4 regions of the Pseudoalteromonas sp. SG43-1 genome follow, and region 4 is predicted to be linked to each of the others. Evidence: predicted binding sites of a transcription regulator. Region 4 holds the regulator's gene; each other region holds the start of a gene.

Region 1 (3,651 bases), on a different contig from region 4:
AGTTGCTTTTAACCCAAAGATTATTTCAAACCACACCACCTAGAACACTTAGTGCAGATATAAAACATGAAGCACGTTATAGGTATGGTGATTTAGCGTTAAAAACTCATAAATATATTCAGATAAACCCTAAAAACATCGTGTTTTGGTTGGTTTTTGACATTGATGATGAAAACACTTTCAGCTGGGAAGATAAGTTATTACCGCCACCGAATATAATTGTAAGTGGTTTAGACCGAGCTGATAGCTCTAAAGTAGTTGGTGGTGCGCATCTATTTTATGCAGTGCAATTTGTACCTTCATCAAATGCATCGCGTGAAAAACCTGTCAGGTTTTTAGATGATGTAAAAAAAGGGATGACATTGCAATTAGGCGCTGATGCAGACTATTACGGCCCTTTGAGTAAAAATCCTTTAAATTCAAGTTGGAATACATCTTTCCTTCATGCACATGAATACAGTCTAAATGAATTAAATAATTATTTAACAAAGGTGACAAAAAAACGCCGATATGACTTTGATTGGTCTTTGGTCGCTGAGTCGCGAAACTGTATGGTATTTCATGAACTCAGATTCATAGCATATGAACGCATTAATTATGCGAAAGAAAATTGGACATATGAGCAATGGGAAAGTCATTTATTTAATATTGCTCAGTCGTGTAATGAGTTCAGTTCGTCAGACCTTCCTAAAATCCACCCATTAAACCACTCCGAATTGAAAGGGATTGTTAAGAGTGTGGCTAATTTCACTTGGTTTAAATATAGCTCGTCAAATAACCGTGGGAGAGCCGGACTATTTTTACTGCAAATTAAGATCGTAACTAAAAAACTTGCTCAACAGCAGGGGGCTAAGTTTACACACAAAGCACGTAGAACAAACACAGAGGAAAAAATCACTAAAGCAATAACGAAGATACAAAGTGAAGGGAAAAAGCCTTCACAGGTGCTTATAGCCAACGAAATAGGAATGACTCGACAAGCTGTTGCTAAATATAAACATCTACTAGAAATATGTTAATTATGCTGCACATCAGGGTATTAGGAAATAAGATAGGGCATGATGTTACATATTAAAGTTATTTATTTAATAACTACATATGAACGAGCTGAATTAGCTGTAAGTAGTGAAGCTACATATATGCTACATGTATTAATAATATTTAGTGTGCGTGTAGCAATATGTATTTTATTTAAATTATAAGTACTTAATATTTAAATAAATTAATGGTCGGTATGGAGAGATTCGAACTCTCGACCCCTGCCACCCCATGATGTGACGCTATATCGAGTTAAGTTATTGTAATTTATACATTATAAATGCAATTAACTGATTTTATATACAGTTAATTTTGCAATTTTTATCATTTTTACAATTCAATAAAATCAAGCGGTTAGAGCGCTTGTTACAAATTGAGTATTTACGTTATCAGTAAAACTTAATATAAACAACCCATTAGAAAATCTTAATCAAAAACCTCACTTTCCTCAGTAAGCTAGTTTACCTTTCCAAACTCGCTTATTAGACTTATACTGTATAAATAAACAGTGTTTTATTTTGGTGTGTGTATGTTTGTTATTCCTATTTATATTGAGGCGGGTATTACTGGTTTTGAATCGCCGGCAGCGCAATATAAAGAGCTGGGCTTAACTTTGGATGAGCTACTTATTAAGCATCCTGATGCTACCTTTATAGGTTTAGCGTCGGGGCAATCTATGCAGGGGGTAGGGATATTTGATGGCGACTTGTTAATTGTTGATCGTGCTGTTGATGTAAGTACAGGTGATATTGTGGTTGCCACTTACAATGGCTGCTTTGTTTGTAAAATAATTCATAAAGAAAAGCGTTTGTTGCAATCGGCCTCAGATGACTACGCACCAGTGTACATATCACCCGAAGATGGCTTTTGCTTGGAAGGTGTGGTTACAAGGAGTATTAGGTTACATAAACCTTGTGTAGAGTTTGATAAATTGTAAGCGTCAGTGTTTTTTAATTTATATCAAGTGAGACACCAGCATTTACAGCTAACTTATCAAGAATTTTTGAGTTTAGTGGCCAGTTGTCTATGAGCGTATGTGTTCTTTTTATGATCAAATAATAAACATAAAGCACAATGCTTTGTGAGTATAGAGGGTTAGAAGGAAGATCTGATTTTATCTCATCTATAAGGTGAGGGTTTTTATCAAGTGTTCTTTTAACATCATGTATAGTATTTTCAGAAATATAACTATCAAATTCGTCCAAAATAACTAAAGAGGACTTTTGAGCAGGAAGAGGTAAAACTTCAGTGTAATCAATAAACAGTTTATCCAATTCATTTTGTAAGAAGTGCTTATCAGCAGAGGATGAGCCTAACTTATTATGAACATCTGAGAAAAAATCATCGGTAGTTTCTATTAGAGCCATGCTTTTAGCTACGGTTCTATGTACATCATGTTGCACAAGAGTTTTTGCTTTGTAAACAGCATCATGTGTTAGTTCTGCATATGCATGTTGAAGAAGCGTTCTAATCTGAATCTCACAGGGTGTAGATTTTTTTATAGTTATATTGTCGCTGATGATTTCATTTTTTGCTTTAACAACATAATGAACAGATTGATAAGTGAAAAGTAGAGGCTCTTTAGCTCTTTCAGAACTGAAATGACGACACTCCTTAAACTCCCAATTCGGATTAGATTCAATAATTTCAGTTATGGTTTTGATTTGATCAATTAACAAAACAACAAATCTGCAACCAACTTTATCTTCGATTTCATTATACGGATCTTTGTATTCTTTTTTTCTATTAAATGCTTTATCTAATAAAGAGTCTTCTGTCTTGAGGCGTGGAGTAGTCGGCAGTTTTAAGAACTGTGATAAGACTATGTTTTTTTTCTCTAGGGCCCCACATATTTCAGAAACAACAAATTTACCCCATGCATCGTACATAGGGTTTTCTTTTCTCCAAATAGATAAGAAGTTTGTTTCGTTCATTCTTGAGATATAATCTTGTCTTTAATAATAACTTTGGTCCAATTGACACTCATCTCATTAGAGTCCTTTTTAATCGATTCAATACTTATATAGTTTTTAAATACATCAGAAGGAGCTGTGATTTTTACATTCTTACTGAATGAAAGTTTTCGAGTTTTTAGCTTACTTTCAATGTGCCTTATGTCTTTAGTAAAAGAATTAGTCGGGAGCCCAATATCCTCTAAATAATCTGAAAACGTATCTCTATCTTCAAGTTCAAAATATCTATTAGCAAAATCTTTAGGGTTAATTATATCAGTATTTTCATACTTCAAATATGAAACTAGGGCATTTCGAAGATCATTTCTTTTTTCTTCTGTTATATCTAACTGATTCAAAAATTTTGCAGTTGCCTCAAAGAACTCTTTTGTTGTACGTGCACTACTTTCAGGGTAACCACATCCAAGGAATGTAGAATAGAAGTACTTTGCAGCCGCTTTACCATCTGTTTGACTTATTTGGGAATCAGAAACTAAGACATCCCATTTTTCTTTTAAGCTTTTAGTTTCATTTGGTTTTGTGAGCATGAACACGGCTGTTTTATATAGCTTTGTTGCAGGTGTTAATAACGCTTCATGTACCAATCTAAGAGTAATTTCTTGGGTCAGTTTATTCATTTTTTTTTCATAAGCACTATATA
Region 2 (3,651 bases), on a different contig from region 4:
AAATCTGCACCGCCTGTATCGTATACAAGGCCCTTACCTACAAACATAAGTGTGCGAGTAATTTCGCCCTCTGGTACATATTCAAGCTTGACAACACGTGGGTGATGGCGCTCAACTGCATACGATGCGCGAGCAACTGTACTTAGCATTGGGTAGTTTTTATCAATAGCTGCAACATCATCAATTACGTCAACTGCAATGTTTGAGCCTTTAAACAATTCAACGCAGTAATCAGCAAAACGTGGGGGAGCCATACGCTCAGGTTCAGTGCCACACAGGTCACGCGCTGCATATTGGCCAGCTGCAATTGCATTAACAGCTTTAATAGTTTGCTCGCTTGCGCCAACTAAACCAATCTGTGTAATTGGTTCAATGCTTTCACCGTGATATTCACGCGCTTCTAATGGCTGCCATAAGGCTTGGCAAGCGCCTAAATAAGCAACTTCTAAAGCATGCTGATAACGGCTATCGCCATTTAAATTTGTTAAAAATAATGCAGGGTTAACACTGCCCGACGCTTTTGCTTCGTTAATTGCTAATTTAGCAGCATCAAAATAACGACGCACGTCATCGTAATCTCTATTTAACGGACCGGTTGGCGCAAGTACAACGCGCTTGTTTTCAATTACTAATAAAGTAACTTGCTTACCGATGCGAGAATCTACGTTTGCTTGAGCTAAAATAGCATCACGTAATGAGTTATTTGGTAACTGAGAAAAATCATTACTAATAATAATAAGCGCATCATGAGATGTGCATTCAAGGCTTGCACTAACCGCTTGAGGGTATGCCATAAATAAGGTCCTGTTAGAAAACATAAGCCCCTATTATCGTCGATTTAAATATCGAAGACCAGCAAGGAGCGATGAGCTAATCACATAACCTATCAATAAATGGCAACTTGGAGTTACAGGCTTTACAGCTTAATCGAGAATACTAAGTTGGAAGTTTTGCTCTGGCTCGTTTTTAATGCCAACGCCTATGCCAAGTAATCTTACAGGCTGTTGAAGCCCACGCTGGTAAGCCTTAGTAAGTAGTTGAACAAATATTTCTGTATTTAGCTCGTGATATACCTGATCGGCTGAGGTCACTACAAAATTTGCAAACTTCACCTTAACACTCAATTTATTAATACGGTTTTGTAACTGCTGTTTATTTAGCCTTAAAACTAATTCGTCTAACAACCTTGGCAGCTCATCTAAGCACTCTTGCAAACTTGTTTTGTTGTACTCGTAGGTATGTTCAACACTCAGCGATTTTCTTATACGATCTGTGGATACTTTACCAACATACTCACCTGCACATTTTTGATAAAGCGACACACCAAAATTACCCACATGTTGCTGCATCCAGTTAACGCCTTTTTCACGTACATCCTTGCCAGTATATAAGCCTTTTAAATTTAGCTTTTCGAGCGTTACTTTGCCCACTCCTGGAATTTTCCCCAGCGGTAATTGCGCTAAGAAGTCATCAACCTCATCAGGCAAAACAACAAATTGACCATTCGGTTTATTTTCGTCACTGGCTATTTTGGCAATAAATTTAATCGGTGCGATACCTGCTGATGCAGTGAGCCCTGTAGCATTGTAAATATCGGCTCTTATTTGCTGTGCAATAAGTGTGGCACTGCCTTTACAAGCGGTGCTGTCTGTTACATCTAGGTAGGCTTCGTCTAAAGAAAGGGGTTCAATTAAGTTTGTATAGCGGCTAAATACTTCACGTATTTGGTTTGAAGCTTCTTTATATACAGCCATGCGCCCTGGGACAATAACTAAATCGGGGCATAATTGTTTAGCATGATAGTTCGACATAGCCGATCGCACGCCATACTCTCTAGCTATATAGTTAGCGGTTGAGAGCACGCCTCGTCGGCTATTGCCTCCAATAGCAAGCGGTACACATGCAAGTTTTGGATTATCTCGCATTTCTACTGCTGCATAAAAGCAATCCATGTCTATGTGAATAAACTTCTTCATCACCACAATAATAACTGGTTATTTATACAGTCATTATTATAGAATCAAATGTGATAAGCAAGCCTAGGGCCTGTTTATCTTTCGAGGTTAAATTTGCAGCAGTATGTTTGGTATTTAGGCAAGGCAGAGCCTATGTAGTGTGGTTATTCCCCATAAATAGGCGATAACGTAGCACAAATGCCAAACATACGCTGCCCGAAGGGTTCTGCCTAGGGGCAATTTACTCTTTGTTGCTCGGTTTTTACTTAGCCCACTAGGTCACAAACCTCGCGCCGCGATTAAATAGCCCCTAGATTGAACAAATTTTAATCCTGAAAGGTCAACAGGCCCTAGTTAACTATTAAAAAAAGTGTTTATTGTCCTCCGTTCTCTTATAACCACGTAGCCAATACATAACCTCAAATAAAAATCCTGCCAACATTAAAATGATAGCGCCAGATTCATTCCCCATCGCGTAACAGGTAAAAGAGGCTATAAAAACCAAACAAGCTAAGGACCAATTAATTATATTCTGCATATTATTACCTTTGTGTGTGTTTTTGTGTGTCTGTGTAATTTAACTGTAGACCTAAAATTAAACAGGTACAATCATCTTATAAAAAAAACATGCCATTAATTACCTTGAGCTCGTAACACCATGTTGATAATCTAAGTACTTTAAAATCAAGGGCCAATAAATAATGCAAACGTTTAAAGATCAGCACCCTATTCATACCGATATCACCGTAGCATGGGCTGATATGGATGCGCTACAACACGTAAATAATGTAGTGTATTTACGTTACTTTGAAATAGCCCGAATCGACTTTTTAAATAAAATAAATCTGTTCGACACAATAAGCCCAAACGGTGTGGGCCCAGTAATAAGCGAAAATAACGTTCGCTATAAACGCCCAGTAACTTTTCCCGACACACTCACTGTAGGCGTTACAATTACAGATCTTAAAACAGATCGCTTTACCATGAACTACACCGTTTACAGCCATGCGCAAAAAGCAATAACGACTACGGGTGCATCTAAAGTTGTAATGTTTGATTTTACTACAGGGCAAAAAGCCCCAATCTCCGAGCCTCTTTTATCGGCTTTAATCAGCCATGCTCAAAACTAATTTAGTTAAGGAATTTTTATGCAATACAACCCACTAGGTAGCAGTGGCGTAAACGTATCTCGAGTGTGCCTAGGGAGTATGACTTGGGGTAAACAAAATACTCAAAGCGACGCTGATGAACAAATAGCCTACGCGCTAGAGCAAGGCGTAAACTTTATTGATACAGCCGAAATGTATGCTGTGCCTCCTTCGCCAGAGACCTATGGTAAAACCGAGGAGATTATTGGCGACTGGCTATCGCGTAATAAACAAAAACGCAGCGATGTGGTACTAGCTACAAAAATTGCAGGCAATGGATTGTCGTGGGTACGTGATGGCGGCAATATTACTCGCCAAACAGTAATAGAAGCCGTGGATGATTCACTTAAGCGACTTCAAACAGACTACATTGATTTATATCAACTACATTGGCCAAACCGCTCTACCCCTCACTTTGGCAGACAATGGCCCGGCACTCTTAAATTTACCGACGTAAATACACAAGAGCAACAAGCTAGTATGCTTGATATTCTAGAAGGCCTTAATGCATGTGTTAAAGCAGGTAAAATTAAACACTGCGGTTTATC
Region 3 (3,651 bases), on a different contig from region 4:
GGCAGAACTTAATCAAATTGCTGTTCAGCAGCCTATAGTTTTTGCAAAAAACTCAGAAACAGGGGAGTTTACACTCAATGCTTTATTAGGCTTTGAGCAACATGAGAACTTGTTTTATCAGAACTCGCAGTGGCAGGGTGTGTATTTACCGCTTCAATTACAGCGTCAGCCATTTTTTGTTGGTGATACTCATGCGCAGCAAACTCAATACCCTGTGTGTATTAATTTAAATAGCCCAGCAGTCGTTAATAATCGAGCGCAAAGCCAGAATAATTTAGAACCAATTTATACCCAAAGCGCAGAAGAAAGTAGCTATTTCAAACAAATAAAGCAGTGTTTAGGGCATTTACTACAGGGCGAAATAGACAATAAAAAGTTAATTGATACCTTGTTACAGCATGATCTACTGCAGCCATTATCGCTTGAGGTCACGTTTCAGAACAGTCAAAAAACAAAGTTAAACGGCCTATACACTATTAACCAAGAAAGACTCGCACAACTTAATAGTGATCAAATTACGCTTTTACATCAAAGCGCTTTATTACCCGCTATTTATACTGTTATAACCTCACTTGGCCAAATATACCCATTGATAGAGCGTAAAAATGCAGTGCTTAATTTAGCCGATGATTGATTTTAAACTAAACGAAAATATGGCGTTACACATACATACTGCAGGGGAAGAAAAAACCCCAATTATTGTTATTGATGATTTTGTAAATAATGTAGATGCGCTTATTAATTTTGCTGCGTTTTCTCAAAGTGCTAGAGAAGCGTTTTGCGCACAAGAAAGTGATTTTTACCCAGGAGTAAGAAAAGCAGCACCGCTTAGTTATATCGAGCGGTTAAAAGCGCTTGCGCCAATTATTAATTCACACTTTGATATGGCGGATAAAAGCGAGTTCGATGTAATTCTTTCTGCTTTTTCAATTGCATGCACTGAGCCTGATAAGCTCAGGCCAATACAAATGCTCCCTCATTTTGATACACCTAATATGAATCAACTTGCTATGGTGCACTTTTTATGTGATGAAACTCATGGTGGCACTTCATTTTATAAGCATAGAGCCCTAGGGTATGAACGTATAACAAAAGAGCGGCTTATGCTTTATAGGCAAGCTATTAAGCAACAAGCCATGGCGCAAAAACTTCATAAAAATCCACAATATATAAATGGAAGTACAACTTTGTTTGAGCAAGTTTACAGTGTAGAGGCTAAGCTAAATCGGGCAGTTATATACCCAAGTAATTTATTGCATTCCGGTAATATAAACGCGTCTAATGGTTATGCCTGTGACCCAGTTAATGGGCGTTTAACTATCAGTAGCTTTGCTGTTTTACGCTAGCTTTTTTATTACCGACTAAAACTCTCAAAGTACTCTTTTTGCAATTCTATAGTAAGCGCTTTAGGGCGAATGCATTGTACTAGGCTGTATACTTCTTCTTTTGTGTAACCTGCCGAATTTAAAATAAGCGCAGCGACCAACCCTGTGCGGCCAGTGCCGCCTTTGCAATGTATGACAATGGTTTGTTTGTGTTGTATGGCCTGTAATATGTCGATTTTATGGGTGTTCCAGCTTGATGTAAAAGGCTGTTTGGGTGCTTCGTCGTCATTTATTGGTAAATGAAACCACGTTATATCGTGCTTATTGCACTCACTATTAATTGTTTCTACGTTGTTTTTTTCAAGCTCTTTTTGCGGCATAAGCGACAGCAGCACGTTAGCGCCAGCTGCTTTTAATGTATTGATTGAATCCGCTAGGTTTTGCGTTTTTGTACCAGGGCAGGGCGTAAAAATAATATTTGCGCCGTTATTGAGTGATAAAACATCGTACGGATGCGCGCTCATGGTAAGTCCTTTATTTTTAATGAATTTGCTTTAATAAGCTCACTATAGCGTGTTTTAGTTACAAGTTTAAGATTGAATAATAAGCGCAAATACTAGATACTGTTTTTATATACAGTTGTGGCGATATTATGAAAAAAGAATTACCAGCAAAATACTATTTAGCGCATTTTAGAGAGCTTATTGAGTTTGTAACAAGTAAATGTATGCATTTACTTGAGCCCAAACACAGCGAATTCATTAGTAAAATTAATCAGCTAGATGAGCAAAGCCAATGCATGTTGGCGCGTGTGTACTCGCGAAAGCCTTATTTAGTGCAGGCGCAATCGCTTAATTATGAAGAAATAACCTCGCCGCATCAGGCTATTTATACGCTAAAAAAAGCCGGTATTTTATTTGAGCCAAACGAGCAGCATTATTCGCAGCTTTTAGCGCACTTAACTAAGCCTTCTTTGGTTGAGTTGCTAAGTAATTACAGTGAGCAAATAAGTTTTAAAAAGAGTGCCGCTAAAGGCGCGCTGGTGGATATTGCGCGTGAGTTTTTTAAAGCATGCCCAAAAGAGCTTGCGCCACTTTATAGCCAGTATGTAATTAACAACCGCAGTGATTACTACGAGTATTTTGAGTTTTTATTTGCAGGCAAACTAAGCAGTGGTGATGTGAATCATCAAAACCGTTTTGTAATGCGAGACTTAGGCTTAACCGCTACGCGCGAAGGACACAGCGAGAGCTTGTCGCGTTTTGAAACACTTGACGAAGCGCAATCAAACTATTTATTAAACCGTTACCGGTTAGCATTTAAAAATATTACAGATGAGAGCGACTATGTTGTTTTAGCGTCGCAGGTTTTAGTGCAAGCTGCACATGGTGCAATTGCCGTTGTATTAAAAAACAAACTATTAGTTAGGCTTTATAGGCAGCTAAAAACAGTTGATAGCGAACTTGCTTTTAGTTTACTTGAAGGGTGCGTGGATGATAGCGAAGCACAAGAAATTCAAATAAGAGAGCAATACAGGCTTGGCAATAAAGAGTGGGTAAAAGCACGGTTAGAAGCCATTATCGAAAACCCACTTACTGATGATTTACTTTATTTTGCTGACGATTTTTTAATGCGTAAGTTTAATAAAAAAACACGTTCGCGTTTAAGTGCCATGCTTGCCGACACTCAGTGCGTGCTAGAAATAGATGAACTGTACCGAGGTGAAGTAGAGCAGGGCGTAAACGATTATTATACTCGCGAAGGTATGGCTGTATTTAATACCGAAAACACGCTTTGGCAAAGTTTGTTTGGTTTAGTATTTTGGCACGAGTTATTTGTGGAGTCGCCTTATCCGCCATGCAATGAGTTTGATATTTATCCGCAAGTATTAAGGCTTGGTAATTTTTATGAAGCGCAGCAAACACAGATAAACGAGCGCTTAGCTCAGTGCCAAACGTCGCAAGCATTACTTAATTTAGTGTGCAAAAATGCAGCGCAATACTTTGATCAGCCCAATGGCTTATTTAGATGGCGCAGCAATTTATTAGAGCCACTAGAAGCGCTTATTTTAAACAGCCCACTTGAGGCACTAATTGCGCACTTAACGGCTATGAGTAAACATTATTTACAGCTAAAAGACGGCTACCCCGATTTAATGGTCATTAATAATGGCCAAGTACATTTTGAAGAAGTAAAAGCTCCAGGCGATAAGCTTAGGCGCAACCAACTTACAACTATTGATAATTTAAAAAATGTGGGCTTTACGGTACATATTGCCGCAGTTAAGTGGTTTGTAGATCCAAACCGTGTTTACAGCGTAGTTGAC
Region 4 (3,651 bases):
AGGGATTGCACTCATAATTAAACCACCTAGTAACCATGCTAAAATTTGTAGTGCTAATAAATATCCTAACCATTTATGTAACTTGCGAGCATGTTTAAATATTTTTTTATTCATGTTTTAGTCTTATTATTTTTAGAAGCTAGTTTATTACATCAATGGGATAAGTTACTGCGACATTTTGTCGCAGTTTAAACTATAGCTTACTGTAATCATTTAAAAATAAAAAAGATTACACTTAAATTCCTAACATGACTTATCTGTTTAATTGAGCTGAATGTTTTATATCCAGCCAGCTTTAAATGCTAAAAAATACTTAAAAGCTGCGAAATATCCATATAAAGTGGTTAATAGAGCATAGTTGATTTGGTATAACGGTAAAACTGCGTTAAAGTTTGCAATGAAATTATTAGAGGATAAATACGAAACGATGTCGGAAATTCAATTTTTAAATGTAGATCTTGAGCTTGAATCAAAGCAAGATATTAGTTTGCTAGTGGCGGACTTGAAAAAAGTCGCGACGATTTTACATTATGACAAAGACGAATACCGTCAACTAGCGCGTATTGAAGCTACAGGTGAGGTGAGCACACCTGATAAAGCCATAAACCATATATGTGAGCTTATTGAATCGTGTTCGCGTAACGCGCTAAAGCAATGGTTAAGCTGTTCACGTAGAACGTTTGATATTGGTTTTGAATCAGGGACTTCTCCTAAGTGCTTTAATCAAGCCTTAGATGCAGATACATTATTGCGTATATCTGCGATTGGTGCGGGTATGGAAATTACCATTTACCCAATCGAAAAGTAACTATCTTCGCTCTACGACTGCTGCGGTCATTTTTGATACGCAGCACAGCTCATTGCGGCTATTTGTAATTTTTATTTCCCATACTGAACTACGTTTACCTATATGAAATGCTCTAGCCGTGGCTGTTAAAGTGCCGTTGCGAGATGCTTTTAAATGACTTGCGCTAATCTCCTGCCCTACACAGTAAAATTTAGTAAAATCGACAACAAAGTTAGCGGCATAGCTGGCAACTGTTTCGGCAAGTACAACGTTAGCACCGCCGTGTACCATCCCCATCGGGTTATGATGCTCAGGAATTGCCGGCATTGTGGCAACCAAATAATCATCGCCAATTTCTGTGACTTCTATCCCCATAGTTTTCATTAATGTTCCTTGGCCATTAACGCCTTGCTCTAACTGCTTGCACAGCTCTAAGGTGATGGGCTGGTACCAAATACTCATAATGTCTCCTTTGCATTTTTAATCATTTATAAACTTAGCTTTAGTTATATCCTTGAAATGTACACAAGTGAAATTACTTTAGCTATTTTAAGGCTTAATTTAAATTTGCGATTTTTATTTAACTGTATATACTCACAGTTAAATGTACTGTATGGAAAACCAGTTGTATGCGACCATTAACGAACCGCCAAGCTCAAATACTCGAACTAATTAAAGTTTTTATTAAAGACACTGGTATGCCTCCTACACGTGCTGAAATAGCGCAAACATTAGGTTTTAAAAGTGCCAATGCTGCTGAAGAACATTTAAAAGCACTTGCTAAAAAAGGCGCAATTAAAATGAAACCAGGTGCAAGCCGTGGTATTCAATTAATTGAAGAAGAAGAGCCAGAACAATTAGGTTTACCGCTTATAGGGCGTGTTGCTGCTGGTTCACCTATTTTGGCGCAAGAGCACGTTGAAAGTCACTGCAAAATCGATCCATTAATGTTTAAACCGGCTGCAGATTTTTTACTACGCGTTAACGGTATGAGCATGAAAGATATTGGTATTATGGATGGTGATTTACTTGCTGTACATCGTACTCAAACCGCTGAAAATGGACAAGTTGTTGTTGCTCGCCTAGACGAAGACGTAACTGTAAAACGTCTTGAGAAAGCGGGTCGTAAAGTATTACTTCATGCTGAAAACGACGATTTTGACTCTATTGAAGTAGATCTTGAGAATGAGTCTTTTAATATTGAAGGCTTAGCCGTTGGCGTTATAAGAAACGCTGATTGGATGTGACTTTAAAAATAGCTTTTAAACAAGCAGTTTTATAAATGCGTACTAATTAGTACGCATTTTTGTTTTAGAATTTGTACTAAAAAAAGGGCGTAAACAGCCCACTGACTATTTAAGCTGTAAACTTTTTTGCACTTATATTTTCCCCCTCCGAATGCGTTAAACCCCTTTGTTTTGCTCATATTTTGAACTTCCTGTTGCCCAGTTGATTACCGATTTTTTTTAATTATTCAATATCACCTGATTGTTTTTTATACTAAAACTTGCTTGTTGTTCGTTTTTTAGCTAATTGTTAATGTGCTGAGCTAATAATAACTCACAGCTTTTTAGTTTTGAGAACACACAATATACACAAACTCGTTGTTGGCGCAGCAAAACCAATCAATATTAAATAAGATTGGCTAAAAAAATAAAAATAACGAATTGGCGTTTAAGCCGTATGCCTCTTCGCTTTGCATTCGCAATAGCATCAAAGGAGCCGTCACATGGGTAAACTGACCTCTACCTTGTGGCTTATATTATGTGTTTTTTCGCACCCAGTTTTGGCTAACAGCCAATACAATATGCGCAAAGGCGTAACCGATATAAGCAATAATGTATATCAGCTGCACATGACCATATTTATAATATGTTGTGTGATTGGGGTGATAGTGTTCGCAATTATGTTTTGGGCACTTATTCATCACCGTAAATCTAAAGGGGCTGTACCTGCCCAATTTCACGAAAGCACTAAAGTAGAAATACTTTGGACTGCAATTCCGTTTGTTATTTTAATTGCTATGGCAGTACCAGCCACTAAAACCCTAATTGCAATGGAAGATGCCAGCAAAGCTGATCTCACTATTAAAATTACGGGTTCGCAATGGAAATGGCATTATGAATATATGGGCGAAGATGTAGAGTTCTACTCTATTTTATCTACCCCGCAAGATGAAATCGCGAATCTTGCAGATAAAAATCCTAACTACTTACTTGAGGTTGATAAGCCTCTTGTACTGCCAATAAATCAAAAAGTACGATTTTTAATGACTTCTGACGATGTTATTCACTCTTGGTGGGTACCTGATTTTGCAGTTAAAAAAGATGCGAACCCCGGCTTTATAAACGAAACATGGACGAACATAAACGAAGAAGGTACTTACCGAGGCCAATGTGCTGAGTTGTGTGGTAAAGACCATGGCTTTATGCCCGTTGTGGTGGTCGCTAAATCTGAGGCTGATTTTAAAACATGGCTTACAGATGCAAAGCAGGCTAAACAAAAAGCAGCATTAGCAGATGCCGCATTACTTGATAAAACCCTCCCAAAAGAAGAATTAATGACTTTAGGCGAACAAGTATATATGGCTAATTGTGCTGCATGTCATCAACCTACTGGCTTGGGGTTACCGGGCGTATTTCCTGCACTTAAAGGCAGCCCGATAGTGCTTGGCGATATAAAAGATCACATTGATGTAGTTATCCATGGACGACCCGGTACGGCAATGCAAGCTTTTGCCAAGCAGTTATCTATAAAGCAATTAGCTGCGGTTATTACTTATAAACGTAATGCGTGGGGTAATGATACGGGTGATGTTATTCAACCGAGTCAAATACAGACGGCACTTGATGCCAAAGTGGAGG

What was found. The regulator LexA, encoded in region 4, represses DNA repair genes until DNA is damaged. The targets are predictions, from matches to a motif close to TACTGTATNNNNATACAGTA.
Region 1: H5159_RS14895 (LexA family transcriptional regulator) is a predicted target of LexA. The motif match lies at 1,530-1,549, and genes of this name have one in related genera.
Region 2: dinB (DNA polymerase IV) is a predicted target of LexA. The motif match lies at 1,989-2,008, and genes of this name have one in related genera.
Region 3: H5159_RS13495 (exonuclease domain-containing protein) is a predicted target of LexA. The motif match lies at 1,947-1,966, and genes of this name have one in related genera.

Annotation. Positions count from the first base shown of each region.
Region 1 is NZ_JACJFD010000022.1:42,666-46,316, forward strand. Features, by position in the region: gene H5159_RS14890 (replication initiation protein) at 1-1,019, shown strand, start outside; gene H5159_RS14895 (LexA family transcriptional regulator) at 1,568-1,975, shown strand; gene H5159_RS14900 (GTP pyrophosphokinase family protein) at 1,989-2,972, opposite strand; gene H5159_RS14905 (nucleoid-associated protein) at 2,969-3,651, opposite strand, start outside.
Region 2 is NZ_JACJFD010000035.1:11,297-14,947, reverse strand. Features, by position in the region: gene H5159_RS18845 (leucyl aminopeptidase family protein) at 1-794, opposite strand, end outside; gene dinB (DNA polymerase IV) at 924-1,976, opposite strand; gene H5159_RS18835 (thioesterase family protein) at 2,657-3,085, shown strand; gene H5159_RS18830 (aldo/keto reductase) at 3,104-3,651, shown strand, end outside.
Region 3 is NZ_JACJFD010000019.1:10,947-14,597, reverse strand. Features, by position in the region: gene H5159_RS13510 (SapC family protein) at 1-634, shown strand, start outside; gene H5159_RS13505 (DUF6445 family protein) at 654-1,346, shown strand; gene H5159_RS13500 (dual specificity protein phosphatase family protein) at 1,355-1,849, opposite strand; gene H5159_RS13495 (exonuclease domain-containing protein) at 1,978-3,651, shown strand, end outside.
Region 4 is NZ_JACJFD010000020.1:13,137-16,787, forward strand. Features, by position in the region: gene H5159_RS13915 (hypothetical protein) at 1-114, opposite strand, end outside; gene H5159_RS13920 (hypothetical protein) at 428-808, shown strand; gene H5159_RS13925 (PaaI family thioesterase) at 809-1,249, opposite strand; gene lexA (transcriptional repressor LexA) at 1,417-2,034, shown strand; gene coxB (cytochrome c oxidase subunit II) at 2,517-3,651, shown strand, end outside.